3 regions of the Bacillus coreaensis genome follow, and region 3 is predicted to be linked to each of the others. Evidence: predicted binding sites of a transcription regulator. Region 3 holds the regulator's gene; each other region holds the start of a gene.

Region 1 (4,424 bases), on a different contig from region 3:
TTACAGCTTGAGGAATAGAACAGTTGTTGATCAGTAGAACAGTTAAGCGGAAGTCATGGTACAATCAACGTCATAGAGGGAGGTTAGAAAATGAATAAGCAGGGTCAACGAAAATACCTTTTTGAAGAAATTTATGAGTCTATCTTACAACGTATGGAGCGCTCGGAATGGACAGCTGGGGAAAAGCTACCATCGATTCGAGAATTATCATTGGAACTGAATGTTCATCGGTTGACTGTATTTAAAGCCTACCAAATGCTTAAGCAACAAGGAAAGGTATTGGTAAAAGACAAGTCAGGCTACTATGTTTTGGGTAACTCCCATTCCACCCATGCTGACGAGCATATACAGGCTAATAAGAAAAGGTATACCCTCTCAGATATTCATGAGCAAAGTGTTCAATATCAGTTTTCGAAAGCCTTGATTGACCCTAATTTGCTTCCCAATCATTATCTATCGGACTATGTAAAAAAGGTGTTTGATTTATACCCTAAGGTATTGTCAACATATTCTACCGTACAAGGTGATATAGAACTACGTGAGGTATTAGCTGATTATTTTACAAAGCGTTATAAAACTCACTTATCCCATGAAGATATTCTCATCACTTCGGGTTCTCAGCAAGCGATTCATTTAATTTCGCAGTTATTCCTCAGTCCTAGGGATACCATCTTAATTGAGCGTCCTAGCTATAGTGCGGCTATTGATATTTTTAAAAGTCAACATGCACACATGCTTGCTGTTGATATCCACCCAGACGGATACGATTTAGAGCAGGTTGAAATGCTCATGAAAACATACAAACCAAGACTTTTTTATGTGAATCCCACTTTTCATAATCCAACGGGGTATACGGTTCCAACAGCACAACGAAAGAAATTAGTAGAGTTAGCCGAACAATATCATTGTCTTATTGTTGAGGATGATGCCTACCATGATATCTATTTTGAAAAGGCTCCACCACCACCGTTGTATACGTTTGATACAGCAGGAGTGGTTCTTTATGTCAGAAGCTTTTGCAAGTATGTATCCCCTGGGTTACGCGTCGCAGCTGTCGTTTTCCCGCCTAATCTTAAGGAAGGTTTATTTACGGCTAAAGCGCTTGCCGATAATGGCTCACCACTTCTCAATCAGAAGATCTTCCTTCACTATTTTTCTTCGCCAAGACTGCAGCAGCATCTAGAAAAGCTCCGCATCGCTCTTCAAATTCGCAAGGAGATTATGGAGGATGAGCTTAAAGACACGAATTGGAGTTGGGTGAGCCCAAATGGGGGACTTAATTTATGGATTCAGCTTCCGATGGATTTGTCGACAGAGCCACTTTTACAAAGAGCAATAGGACAATCGGTCTCTTTTGTTCCTGGCTTGATTTTTGATCCGTTACAAGAACGATTTTCCTCCTCTCTTCGTTTAAGCTATTCCTATGCAAATGAAGTAGAACTAAGAGCGGGGATGAGAAGACTAATCGAGGTTGTAAATACGTATGGATAAATTTTAGCTTTTTTCAAAGGGTTTATGGTAAGTTATATGTAGCTCGACAAATGCTACATAGATAAGATGGTGATTGTATTGGAACAATTAAAAGGGAAAAATATTATTATCACTGGAGCATCTTCTGGGATTGGAGAAAAGGTGGCTCTTATGGCGGCTGAGCGTGGAGCACGGCCCATTCTTGTAGCTCGCTCTATTGACAAGCTGCGAACAATCGGTGAGGAAATTAACCAAAAAACGGGTGCGAATGCCTTGTTTTTTCAGTTGGATGTTGGTGATATCAATCAGGTTCAACAGGTGTTTTCACAAATTAAACAAGAGGTTGGTCATATCGATATCCTCATAAACAATGCTGGGTTTGGCGTGTTTGATTCCTTCCATGAGGCCGATTTTGCTGATATTGAAAAAATGTTTCAAGTGAACGTACTCGGTTTAATGGCTTGTACGAAAGAGGTTCTTCCTGTGATGATGGCTCAAAATTCAGGTCATATCATTAATATTGCCTCACAGGCCGGCAAGCTTGCGACTCCTAAGTCCAGTGGATATTCGGCTACGAAGCATGCAGTGTTAGGATTTACGAATAGCTTACGACTAGAGCTTGCAAAATCAAATATACGTGTATCTGCGGTAAACCCTGGTCCGATTGAAACCAATTTCTTTTCAATTGCTGATAAATCAGGAAACTACGTAAAAAACGTGAATCGATTCATGCTGAAATCGGATTATGTTGCCGAAAAAATCATTCAATTAATGCTCAACCCTAAGCGTGAGCTTAACCTTCCAGGCTGGATGAATATGGGGAGTACCATCTACAATCTCATCCCAGGGTTAGCTGAACGCTTTGTTGGTGGCTTTTTCGATAAAAAATAAAAATCACCTTGTGGGTGATTTTTTTAATTGGTCAAATATTCATAAACAGCATCGTTGATTAATTCAAATAAAGGAACCTGATCCTCTTGTGCTTGTTCTTCTACTATCCGTTCGTATAATTTCTCACAGTCCTCTTCACTCACCTCATGCTCGTACTGCTGAAAGCATTGCCTAATCATTTTATAAATGAGTTTCTTCTCCATTCCCTTACACCTCTTCTTTAGCCATTATAACTTATCAATATTCACAAAAGGAAACACAGAATAAAATTACCATTGAAACCGAACGTATATTCGCTTAATATAAGAATATACTAAAAAGAGAACGAATGTTCCTATTTGATGTTTGGGAGAGAGAGAACACGATGATTAATTACAGTGAGTTGCCCCATCAAACCATTTTATGTGTGGACATGAAGAGTTTTTATGCTAGCTGTTCAGCTGTTATTGAAGGGTTAGATCCACTTGAGTGTTATTTGGCAGTGATTGGAGATAAAGAGCGAGAGGGAAGTATTGTATTAGCTGCATCACCGAAGTTAAAGAAGGAATTTGGGATTAAAACCGGATCAAGGAAGTTTGAAATTCCAGACGATCCGAAAATTCAAGTAGTTGAGCCGAAAATGGCTACTTATTTACGTATTTCCACTGAAATTACGAAGGTGTTTCATCGTTACGTTCCAAAAGAGGCTATTCATACGTATAGCGTCGATGAGAGCTTTCTAAAAATTGATGGAGCCCTTCATTTATGGGGAGATGCATGGACGGTTGCACAGAAGATTCGTGATGATATTGAGCGAGAATTTCAGCTGCCCTGTGCGATTGGAATTGGTCCGAACATGCTATTATCAAAGCTTTGTCTTGATTTGGAAGCAAAAAAGAAGGGAATTGCTGAATGGACGTACGAGGATGTAAAAACAAAGCTTTGGAATGTTTCTCCTTTACGTGAGATGTGGGGAATCGGAAGAAGGGTAGAGAAAACATTAAATGGAATGGGAATTTTTACGGTCGGTCAGCTTGCTCGCTTTGATTTGAAAAAGCTTGAGAAAAAGTTTGGGATTATGGGAAATCAACTGTACCACCATGCATGGGGAGTGGATTTATCCGAAATTGGAGCACCGATTATGGAGGGACAAATTAGTTTTGGAAAGAGTCAAATTTTGCTTCGTGATTATAAAGAGGAAGTAGAAATCAAACGCGTCATTCTAGAAATGTGTGAAGAGGTCGCGAGAAGAGCACGAACCCATAAGAAGGCAGGTCGAACGATTAGCTTCGGGATTGGTTATAGTCAGGACGAGTTCGGTGGAGGCTTTTACCGTTCGCGGTCAATTGAGATACCGACAAACGTGACGATGGAGCTGTATGACGTTTGTCTACGTCTATTTGCGGAGCACTACGAAGGAAAAACGGTACGGAAAATCTCCATCGCCCTTAGCAATATTTGTGATGATACAGACTATCAGTTAAATATTTTTGAACCGAATGGCTGGAAGGAACGAGAGCTCGGCTATGTTGTGGACCGTATCTGCAATCGGTATGGACATGGTGCTCTATTACGTGCGGTATCGTATACAGCAGCGGGAACGGCGAAGCATCGTGCGAAACTAGTTGGCGGTCATAAGAGGTAAGGAGGAACAAGGATGATTCGAGATAGAGGAAGAATCAAGTGGACATCAATGATGCTTCCTGAGCATGTTAAGCTATTGCGCGATTGGGCGGAAGCGGATTCTTACGAGAAAGAAAAGGAGATGGATGAACAAAAGCTGGAGGAGATGAACCATTTGTTATTAGCGGCGATGGAGGAGCATCAAGCGGTGATGGTCACTCATTATCGTTACCGGAAGCACGAATTGATTATCGGACAAATCCATTATTGGGATGAGCTTCAGCAAAGGCTTCATATTGTTGATCATTTTGGGGAGGTTCACCGAGTCCCGCTTTCGAGCATTGTAGATGTACAAATGAAAATGAAAGAGTAAGAGCAGTCTCCGAAAGGAAACCGCTGCTTGAAGATTATTCAGGAGTTTTTACTGCGCGATCACGGGCCTGAAACTTTCCTTTATGCGC
Region 2 (4,424 bases), 490 kb from region 3:
TGTCCAGGTAAATCAGGCAAAATAATGCGGAAATGCTTCGATAAAGCTTTTTGCTCGTAAAAAACCTTCCTTCCCATGCCTGGAGGATGGAGAAAAATAATAGGAATGCCTTCACCAATATCTTCATAACAGATACGTTCATCATTAACTACGATGCTCTTCATGCAGTATCTCCTATCCGATTTTCTTTATGGATAGTATGTGGAAAGTGAATGATATTCAAAGTAGGAATAAAATTCCATCTGTAATATATTCTGCCTAATTACTTAATTTTAATTGATATTACTTAAAAATATTGAGTTTTATATCAAAATTACTTATAATTACTTATAAATAATTAATGAGAGATGAAAAAATATGTATCAAGAAGAACGTTTAGTAGCTATTCTTAGTTATTTAAAAGAACATAAACGGATTACTGTTGAAGAAATTTGTTCAGAACTAGAGGTTTCAAGAGATACCGCTAGAAGAGACTTGGTTCGCCTTGAAGAGGAAGGGCGAATTATCCGGACAAGAGGAGGAGCATTGCTTCCAACCGAACATCAGATGGTAATGGATTATAACCATCGTTTAAAGGTGGTTTCTAGTGAAAAGCAGGTGATTGGGGAAAAAGCTGCTACATTCCTAAAAACAGGAGATGCCATCATTTTGGATGCTTCGACTACAGTTCAAGCATGTGCCGAGCATGTAGAAAATATGGAATGTAGGATTATTACCAATTCCATTAACTCTGCAGAAATTTTATCCAAACATCCACTTGTCTCCATTCATCTCGTTGGAGGAGAGCTGCACAAGAAGCATCGTTATTTGTTTGGATCACAGGCGATTGAGAAATTGGCCCAGTATTCTGTTGATAAAGCTTTTATTGGAGCAGTGGGTATATCCGAAATGGGTTTGACAAGTGCTCATGAAGAGGATGGGATGTTAAAGAAAAAAATGATGCAGCAGGCTAGACAAGTAATTGTATTAGCAGATCATACAAAATTTGGAGTCAATGGTTTCTTTCAATTTGGAAGTTTTACAGATATAGATGTACTAATCACGGATCGTATGCCTAGTGGTGACTTTATGCAACTCTTACAAGAGAAAGGTGTAGAGTTAGTCATAGCTGGCGAGGGGGAGGAAGAAAATGACTAATCTAATCGCAATTGACTTAGATGGTACATTGTTGAGCCACGAAAATACCATCAGTGCTGAAAACATGGAGGCACTGACTTTTGCCCATAATCAAGGAGTAATGGTCGTAATTGCAACAGGACGATCTTATCACGATGTAAAAAACATTCTTAATGAATGTAACTTTCCGATTACTCCATGGATCATTTCTGCGAATGGATCAACCATTCATCACCCGAACGGGGAAAAAGTTCACTCGGTTCCCATTGATAAAGATGCAGCAGAACCAATCTTGAAATGGCTAGAGGATGAAGGCTTCTATTATGAAGTGTTTGCTGACAATACTTTGCTTACACCACAGCATGGGAGAGAACTACTAGCAATGGAAGCAGAAAAACTGAGAACGGAAAATCCTTCAGTCAAAGAAGAGGATATACAGCGGGCATTAGCGACTCAGTACAGTCAAACGGGATTTGAATTTGTCCCCTCCTATCAAAACATCATTAATAACGATGCAGACATTTATAATATTCTTGCTTTTTCCTTTCATGATGAAAAATTAAAAAGAGGAAAGGAAAACTTCCGAGGATTAAAAGGATTGAATATTGTTTCGTCGGGTAAACATAATTTTGAATTTATACATGAAAACTCCTCAAAAGGAAAGGCTTTAGAAAAATTAGGAGAAATCATACAAATTCCACTTCTAAAAATGGCAGCAGTGGGAGATAATTACAATGATATATCCATGTTAACGATGGTTGGAAGAAGTGCTGCCATGGGAAATGCAGATGATGCAGTAAAAGAAAAAGCACATGAGGTAACTCTTGAAAATCATGAACATGGAGTGGCTCATTTTATCTATCGTCTTCTAAAAAAATAGGTATCCATGGTTGGCGTTACTTGATCGCAAGGCGTGACAACCAAGATATAAAGGTCAACCATATCGGTTGGCCTATTTTATTTCTGGATTTCGATTTTAAAACTGGAAAGAAAATTCATTCGCGGTTAGAAGGTTATTGCCCTATTTCCGGGAGTACCTATGGTAAGATAATAGGATAGAGAAGGAACGTACGTACGAGGGAGGTTTTCTTATGGCAGTTCACTTAGTTATCGGGAGATCTGGAACAGGAAAAACGCAATTTTGTTTAGATGAAATTAGAGAAGAAATGCTAGAACGTCCAGTCGGAGATCCAATTGTTTACTTAGTACCTGACCAAATGACATTTTCTTCTGAATATAAATTGATTACAACACCTGGGCTTGGGGGAATGATTCGAACTCAGGTTTTTAGTTTTTCAAGACTAGCGTGGCGAGTGTTACAGGAAACGGGGGGGAATACCCGGTACCATTTAAATAGTGTTGGTATTAATATGTTGATTCGTAAAATTGTTGAGGAGAGAAAAGCAGAATTAAAGCTCTTTAATCTATCAGCTGACAAAAATGGGTTTATCCAGCAGCTCGAACAAATGTTAATTGAATTTAAAAGATATTTAGTCAGACCAGAAGAGTTGCTTATACAGCAGCAATCTGAGCAAATGAATAAAGTCCTTCGTGATAAACTACATGATCTTGAGTTGATTTATAAACATTTTGAAGATGCCCTTTTTGGTTCATACGTGGACTCTGAGGATTATTTTAAATTATTGGCTGAAAAAATTCCGTTATCTCAGTATCTTAAGGATGCAGAAATATATATTGATGGATTTTACAGTTTTACACCTCAAGAGTATTTCATCATAAGTCAGCTCATGAAGCATTGTAAAAAAGTAACGATCACTCTAACTCTAGATGAGCCGTACAATGAAAAATATCCAGATGAATTGCATTTATTTCGTATGAATGCAGAGACTTGTCAAAGTCTTTATGAGATTGCTAGAGTAGAAAAATTAGAAATAAGAGAAACGGTTTTATCTGAGCAAAAAAGATGGCAGCATCCATCACTCAAGCATTTGGAAACATTTTTTGATACGCGTCCTACGAATGTATTTAAAGGGGAAACGGCTGTTACGATTGGACAAGCCGTTAATCGGCGAGCGGAAATTGAAGGAATTGCACGCGAAATTCTATCACTTGTTCGAACAAAGAATTATCGATACAAAGACATTGCCATTATGATGAGAAATGGACATGAATACAAAGATTTGATTGAAACGGTCTTCGATGATTATGAGATTCCTTTCTTTGTGGATCAAAAACGCACGATGCTTCATCATCCGGTTATTGAACTTATTCGCTCCACGCTTGAAGTGATCAACGGATACTGGCGGTATGAACCTGTATTTCGAGCAGTGAAAACAGAGCTTCTTTATCCACTTCATATCGATTCAAATAAAATGCGAGAGCAAATGGATCAGCTTGAAAATTTTGTCCTCGCGTTTGGAATTCAAGGAGATAAGTGGACAAGACGTGATCGTTGGGTATATCGCCGAATGAGGGGACTTGAATTAGAATCTGTTGCCCAAACGGATAAGGAAAAAAACTTCGAGCAAAAATTAAACGAGCTTCGACTGATGATCTCAGCACCGATCCTTCGCTTATCGAGAAGATTGAAAAAAGCTGAGAATGGAAGCAAATTAGCGGAGGCAGTTTTTCTGTATCTTGAGGAATTAGAAATCCCTGCAAAGCTTGAGCGATGGAAAATAGCTGAAGAGGAAAAGGGAGAATTAACAAAAGCAAGAGAGCATGATCAAGCATGGAACAGTGTGATTGAACTTTTAGATCAGTTTGTTGAAATGTTAGGGGATGAAAAAGTCTCTCCAAAGCAGTTTTCAAATATTTTGGATGCAGGATTAGAAGCACTGCAGTTCTCATTAGTACCCCCGGCAATGGATCAAGTGTTAGGTGCAGATTTGGAAAAATCCCGTCTAACCGATGTGAAAGTAGCTTTTATTATCGGAATAACAGAAGGGGTTCTACCTGCTAAATTTTCGGAGGAGGGTATATTTGCTGATGAAGATCGGGAGCAGTTATTACTAAATGGTGTAAAGCTTGCTGCGAGCAGTAAAACCCGCTTATTGGATGAGGAGTTTATCGCCTACAAGGCATTTACCACTCCGTCTGAGCGCTTGTATGTTTCTTATCCACTAGCAAATTCTGAAGGAAAGGCATTAATTGCGTCACCATATATTAAGAGAATGGTTGATATGTTCCCAGATAGTGAAGCACGATCGTTTATGTCGGAGCCTTCCGAGCTTGGTGAGTTGGATCAATTAAAATTTGTTGCCCATGAAAATACGGCTCTAGCTTATTTAACCTCCCAGCTTCAGTTAAAGAAAAGAAATTACCCTATCTACGACTTATGGTGGGAT
Region 3 (4,424 bases):
AGTGAAGAAGACTATACAACAATGCAGAACCATGCCCTGCAGATAAAACAAAACGATCACGGTTAAACCACTCTGGGTTTTTAGGGTTATGATTCATAAAGCGTGACCACAGAGTATAAGCCATTGGAGCAGCCCCCATCGGCATACCTGGATGGCCAGAATTAGCTTTTTCAATTGCATCAATTGATAAAGTACGTATTGCGTTAATTGCTAGTACATCTTTTTGTTCAAACATTTTTTCAACCCTTCCTATTCTTTATCTCAATAATCCCACTTTTTAATATTATATCTGCTCTATTATTTATACAACAGATTGCCTTAATAAATTTAGAAAAAAAGCATATATTTTTTAATTTTCAGTGTTTTCTATCATTTTTTGGTAAATAAATTTAGAGGATTAATGTAGTTTTTTACTATTTTTTAATCTCTTAAGCTTTTCAGGTGTAACATCATCACCCAAAGGATCAACAATTTTTACACCTTGGAGCGTTCCTAGCATAGATGATCGAAATGTTTGTAAATATTCACTACGAAGCTTTGACTGCTCCTTTGCTTCCGTCTCTGTTAATCCATCAGCTTTTGCTTTTTTTGCTAGTTCATTGATTCTAGCCATTTTTTCCTTCGGTAGCATCTCTTTGCTCCTTCTCTTTTAGTTTTACTAATAGAAATCATGTTACTAAAAGATATAGTCTTTGACAAGGAAGAAGCGTAAAGAGGTACGAATAACAAAAAATGCCAACGATCTTTATGACTTGTTGGCATTTAGTGAGATATTATTTTGATGCTTTAGCTCTTCTATGTATTCAAGATATCTCCGATTTACTGTAGCTTTTGAAATATCATAACCAAACCCTCTTAAAGTAGCAGCGATTTCAGAAAATGTTAAATCATTGTTTCGTAACCGTACAATCTCTGTTATCGGTACTTCAATACGTTCTCTCCCGGCATGAACACCTTTGTTTTTCAGATTTTTCTCTGGTCTGTAACCGTTTTGAACAGCTCTGTTCATTCCTCTTTTAATTTTACTATTATGAAGCTTTCGCTGATATTCTTCTACCATACTTACAATTTGCAATACCATAGAATCCGATTCGGACAATTGTAACTCACCATTATGTGATACACTGAAAAGTTTGATGTTATCCTTTAGTATACAATGAAGCAAAGCAATTTTGGCATTTCCTCTACCAAGTCTCGTTTCATCCTGAATCAGAACAGCATCTACTTTCTCTTCCTTTAATCGTGACAGCAGGAGCAAAATACCTTCTCTGTCAAAGTCATATCCACTCGCCTGTTCTTTTATCACTTCAACAACTTCCATTCCGTGTTGTTGTGATAGCTTCAATAATTCTTCTTCCTGCCTTTTTAGAGAAGAGTACTGTGATTCTTTTTCAGTACTAACTCTACAATAGATAATCGCCTTCATAATCCCTCCTATTTCGATGCTAGCTGAGTAACAGTGGAATCGTTTAATTCAACAGGGATATAGATCTTATCACCTACTAATAATACATTTCCATTAATATCATTGATTTCTTCCACCCAGGAAACAAACTCTGTTTCAGATAATGCATGTTTATCTGCATAGTCCTTACAAAGATCCCAAAGTGTTTCCCCTTCATTAATTGTTACAGCCATATATTTTTCCTCAACTGATTCACCATTAGAAATTACCAAAATAATAGACGATAGGATAGATAAGACAACTAGAATAATAGCATATGAGTATTTGTTCCATAAATTTTTCATGTAAAACACCTCTATTAGAATGTATGTTCGTATATATATTTACATTATAGACCGAACGTTTGTTTTGTGTCAACGATTATTCGAACTTATGTTTGTATGCACTGGTAGAACATGCTATAATAAAGTCAAGATTAACCAATGAGGGGCGGTAAGTATGACAAAACTATCAAAACGTCAGGTAGATATACTAGAATATATAAAAGAAGAAGTTAAACAAAAGGGCTATCCGCCTTCCGTTCGTGAAATTGGCGAAGCTGTTGGTTTAGCATCAAGTTCAACCGTACACGGCCACTTAGCTAGACTTGAAAGTAAAGGGTATATCCGCAGAGACCCTACAAAGCCACGAGCAATTGAAATTCTGGATCTTGATGAGGTAGTAAGTAATATACCAAAATATAATATTGTTAACGTTCCTGTAGTCGGAAAAGTAACTGCGGGTATACCTATAACTGCAATCGAGAATGTGGAAGAGTATTTTCCTCTCCCAGAACGTCTTGCCCCTGCGGATGAACAAGTATTTATGCTTGAGGTTATGGGAGACAGTATGATTGAGGCCGGTATCCTTGATGGTGATTACGTGATCGTGAAGCAGCAGCAAACAGCGAATAACGGTGATATCGTTGTTGCCATGACTGAGGAAGATGAAGCGACAGTTAAGAGGTTCTTCAAAGAAAAGGACTATGTTCGTTTGCAGCCGGAGAACTCATCCCTAGCACCAATTATCCTACGAAATGTGTCTATTCTCGGAAAAGTTATTGGAGTATATCGTCATATTCATTAATTAGTGAAAGCAAGCATCGAATGATGCTTGCTTTTCTTATTATCACAATGGCTCAAAGCTCTTTCTTCGACTAAACCAATGAGCCACAAGATACAAGAACAAGATGATAAAGAATGAATAGGTATAAGCCCAATCTATTTTCTTATACATATCCATCAACGCCATTAATGGCATCCCAATGTATGTACTGATACCAGCTAGAATAATTCCCTTTATAAATGGATTAACGTTCGGCCTGTATTGAAGGAAAAACAAAATAAGGACCGGCATAAGAGAATAACGAAACGAATAACTTATTGTTGGAATTGGAATGGCTTTTACTGGATAAGCCCATCTTCCATATTCCACTCCTAACGCATCAATTGTTGTAGATAGTATCATTACGATAAATACTGAAAAAAGCAATCGTGCTGAGCTCTCCCTTTTACGGAATATTGCCCAGAGTACCCATGGAACAATGATCATTAACACAGCCACCCACCATTGCCAAGTGAAAAAAAAGGCTTTTATGGTCGCATCTTTAATTAGAAGATTTCCATCCTTAATTAAGTCAGATCCTTTTCCCACTTGTTTGAGACCATCTTGAAACTTCATTATTTTTCCCCCGTAATATAACTTCAAATAACTGTAATTGGTTGTATTATTTGGTAAAATTGAGATTTTTATTCACGCACCTTAAATCGTTTCAAGTTTGTTTCATAACCGTCCCCCACCATTAACAACATACAAAAAACCCTCAAACACATTAAAGTGTTTGAGGGTTTCTATGAACGGATTAATACATTGACATGTATTGTTCTCTTTCCCATGGATGTACTTGCGTACGGAACATATCCCACTCGATCTCTTTTGCTTCTACGAAGTGTTCGAAGATATGCTCTCCAAGAGCGTAAACCATTGTTTCGTCTGACTTTAAGTTATCTAAAGCAGCAGCAAGTGTAGCTGGTAGATCTTCGATACCTACAGCTTGACGCTCTTCTTTGTTCATAACGTAGATGTTGCGGTCAACTGGAGCTGGTGGTGTTAAAGAGTTCTTCACTCCGTCAAGTCCTGCAGCAAGTAATACAGCCATTGCTAAGTAAGGATTAGCAGCTGGGTCAACGCTACGTACTTCTACACGAGTGGAAATTCCACGAGAAGCAGGGATACGGATTAGCGGTGAACGGTTTCTAGCAGACCACGCAACATAGCAAGGTGCTTCGTAACCAGGTACTAAACGCTTATAAGAGTTTACAGTTGGGTTTGTTACAGCTGTAAAGTTTGGAGCATGCTTAATGATACCAGCGATGAACTGACGAGCAGTGTCACTTAGTTCTAAGTTTCCAGTTGGATCGAAGAATGCATTCTTGCCTTCTTTGAATAAAGAAACGTTACAGTGCATTCCAGAACCATTTACTCCGAATAATGGCTTCGGCATGAATGTAGCATGTAGACCGTGCTTACGTGCAATTGTTTTAACAACAAGCTTGAACGTTTGGATTTGGTCACAAGCACTTAAAGCATCAGCATATTTGAAGTCGATTTCGTGTTGGCCTGGAGCTACCTCATGGTGAGATGCTTCAATTTCAAAGCCCATTTCTTCAAGCTCTAACACGATATCACGACGGCAATTTTCACCAAGGTCTGTTGGAGCAAGGTCAAAGTATCCACCGTTGTCGTTTAATTCAAGTGTAGGCTCTCCAGCTTGGTCAAGCTTGAATAAGAAGAATTCTGGCTCAGGTCCAAGATTGAAATCTGAGAATCCTAAGTCTTGCATTTCTTTAATAATTCTTCTTAAGTTGTTACGTGGGTCACCAGCGAATGGAGTTCCATCTGGATTGTAGATGTCACAGATTAAACGTGCCACTTTACCTTTTTCAGCTGTCCAAGGGAAAACTACCCATGTGTCTAAGTC

The links. Region 3 encodes LexA, which represses DNA repair genes until DNA is damaged. Its sites were predicted from a motif close to CGAACATATGTTCG; they were not measured.
Region 1: ACQ5H4_RS00065 (YqzH family protein) is a predicted target of LexA. The motif match lies at 2,644-2,657, and genes of this name have one in related genera.
Region 2: addB (helicase-exonuclease AddAB subunit AddB) is a predicted target of LexA. The motif match lies at 2,105-2,118, and genes of this name have one in related genera.

Annotation. Positions count from the first base shown of each region.
Region 1 is NZ_JBOCCY010000001.1:10,499-14,922, forward strand. It holds gene ACQ5H4_RS00055 (aminotransferase-like domain-containing protein) at 91-1,491, shown strand; gene ACQ5H4_RS00060 (SDR family NAD(P)-dependent oxidoreductase) at 1,558-2,361, shown strand; gene ACQ5H4_RS00065 (YqzH family protein) at 2,385-2,564, opposite strand; gene ACQ5H4_RS00070 (Y-family DNA polymerase) at 2,726-3,985, shown strand; gene ACQ5H4_RS00075 (YolD-like family protein) at 3,998-4,336, shown strand; gene ACQ5H4_RS00080 (CDGSH iron-sulfur domain-containing protein) at 4,371-4,424, opposite strand, start outside.
Region 2 is NZ_JBOCCY010000002.1:2,385-6,808, forward strand. It holds gene ACQ5H4_RS03175 (alpha/beta fold hydrolase) at 1-164, opposite strand, end outside; gene ACQ5H4_RS03180 (DeoR/GlpR family DNA-binding transcription regulator) at 358-1,137, shown strand; gene ACQ5H4_RS03185 (Cof-type HAD-IIB family hydrolase) at 1,130-1,996, shown strand; gene addB (helicase-exonuclease AddAB subunit AddB) at 2,208-4,424, shown strand, end outside.
Region 3 is NZ_JBOCCY010000002.1:490,625-495,048, reverse strand. It holds gene tkt (transketolase) at 1-235, opposite strand, end outside; gene ACQ5H4_RS05655 (DUF896 domain-containing protein) at 398-631, opposite strand; gene ACQ5H4_RS05650 (YneB family resolvase-like protein) at 746-1,426, opposite strand; gene yneA (cell division suppressor protein YneA) at 1,435-1,749, opposite strand; gene lexA (transcriptional repressor LexA) at 1,904-2,530, shown strand; gene ACQ5H4_RS05635 (CBO0543 family protein) at 2,573-3,124, opposite strand; gene glnA (type I glutamate--ammonia ligase) at 3,306-4,424, opposite strand, start outside.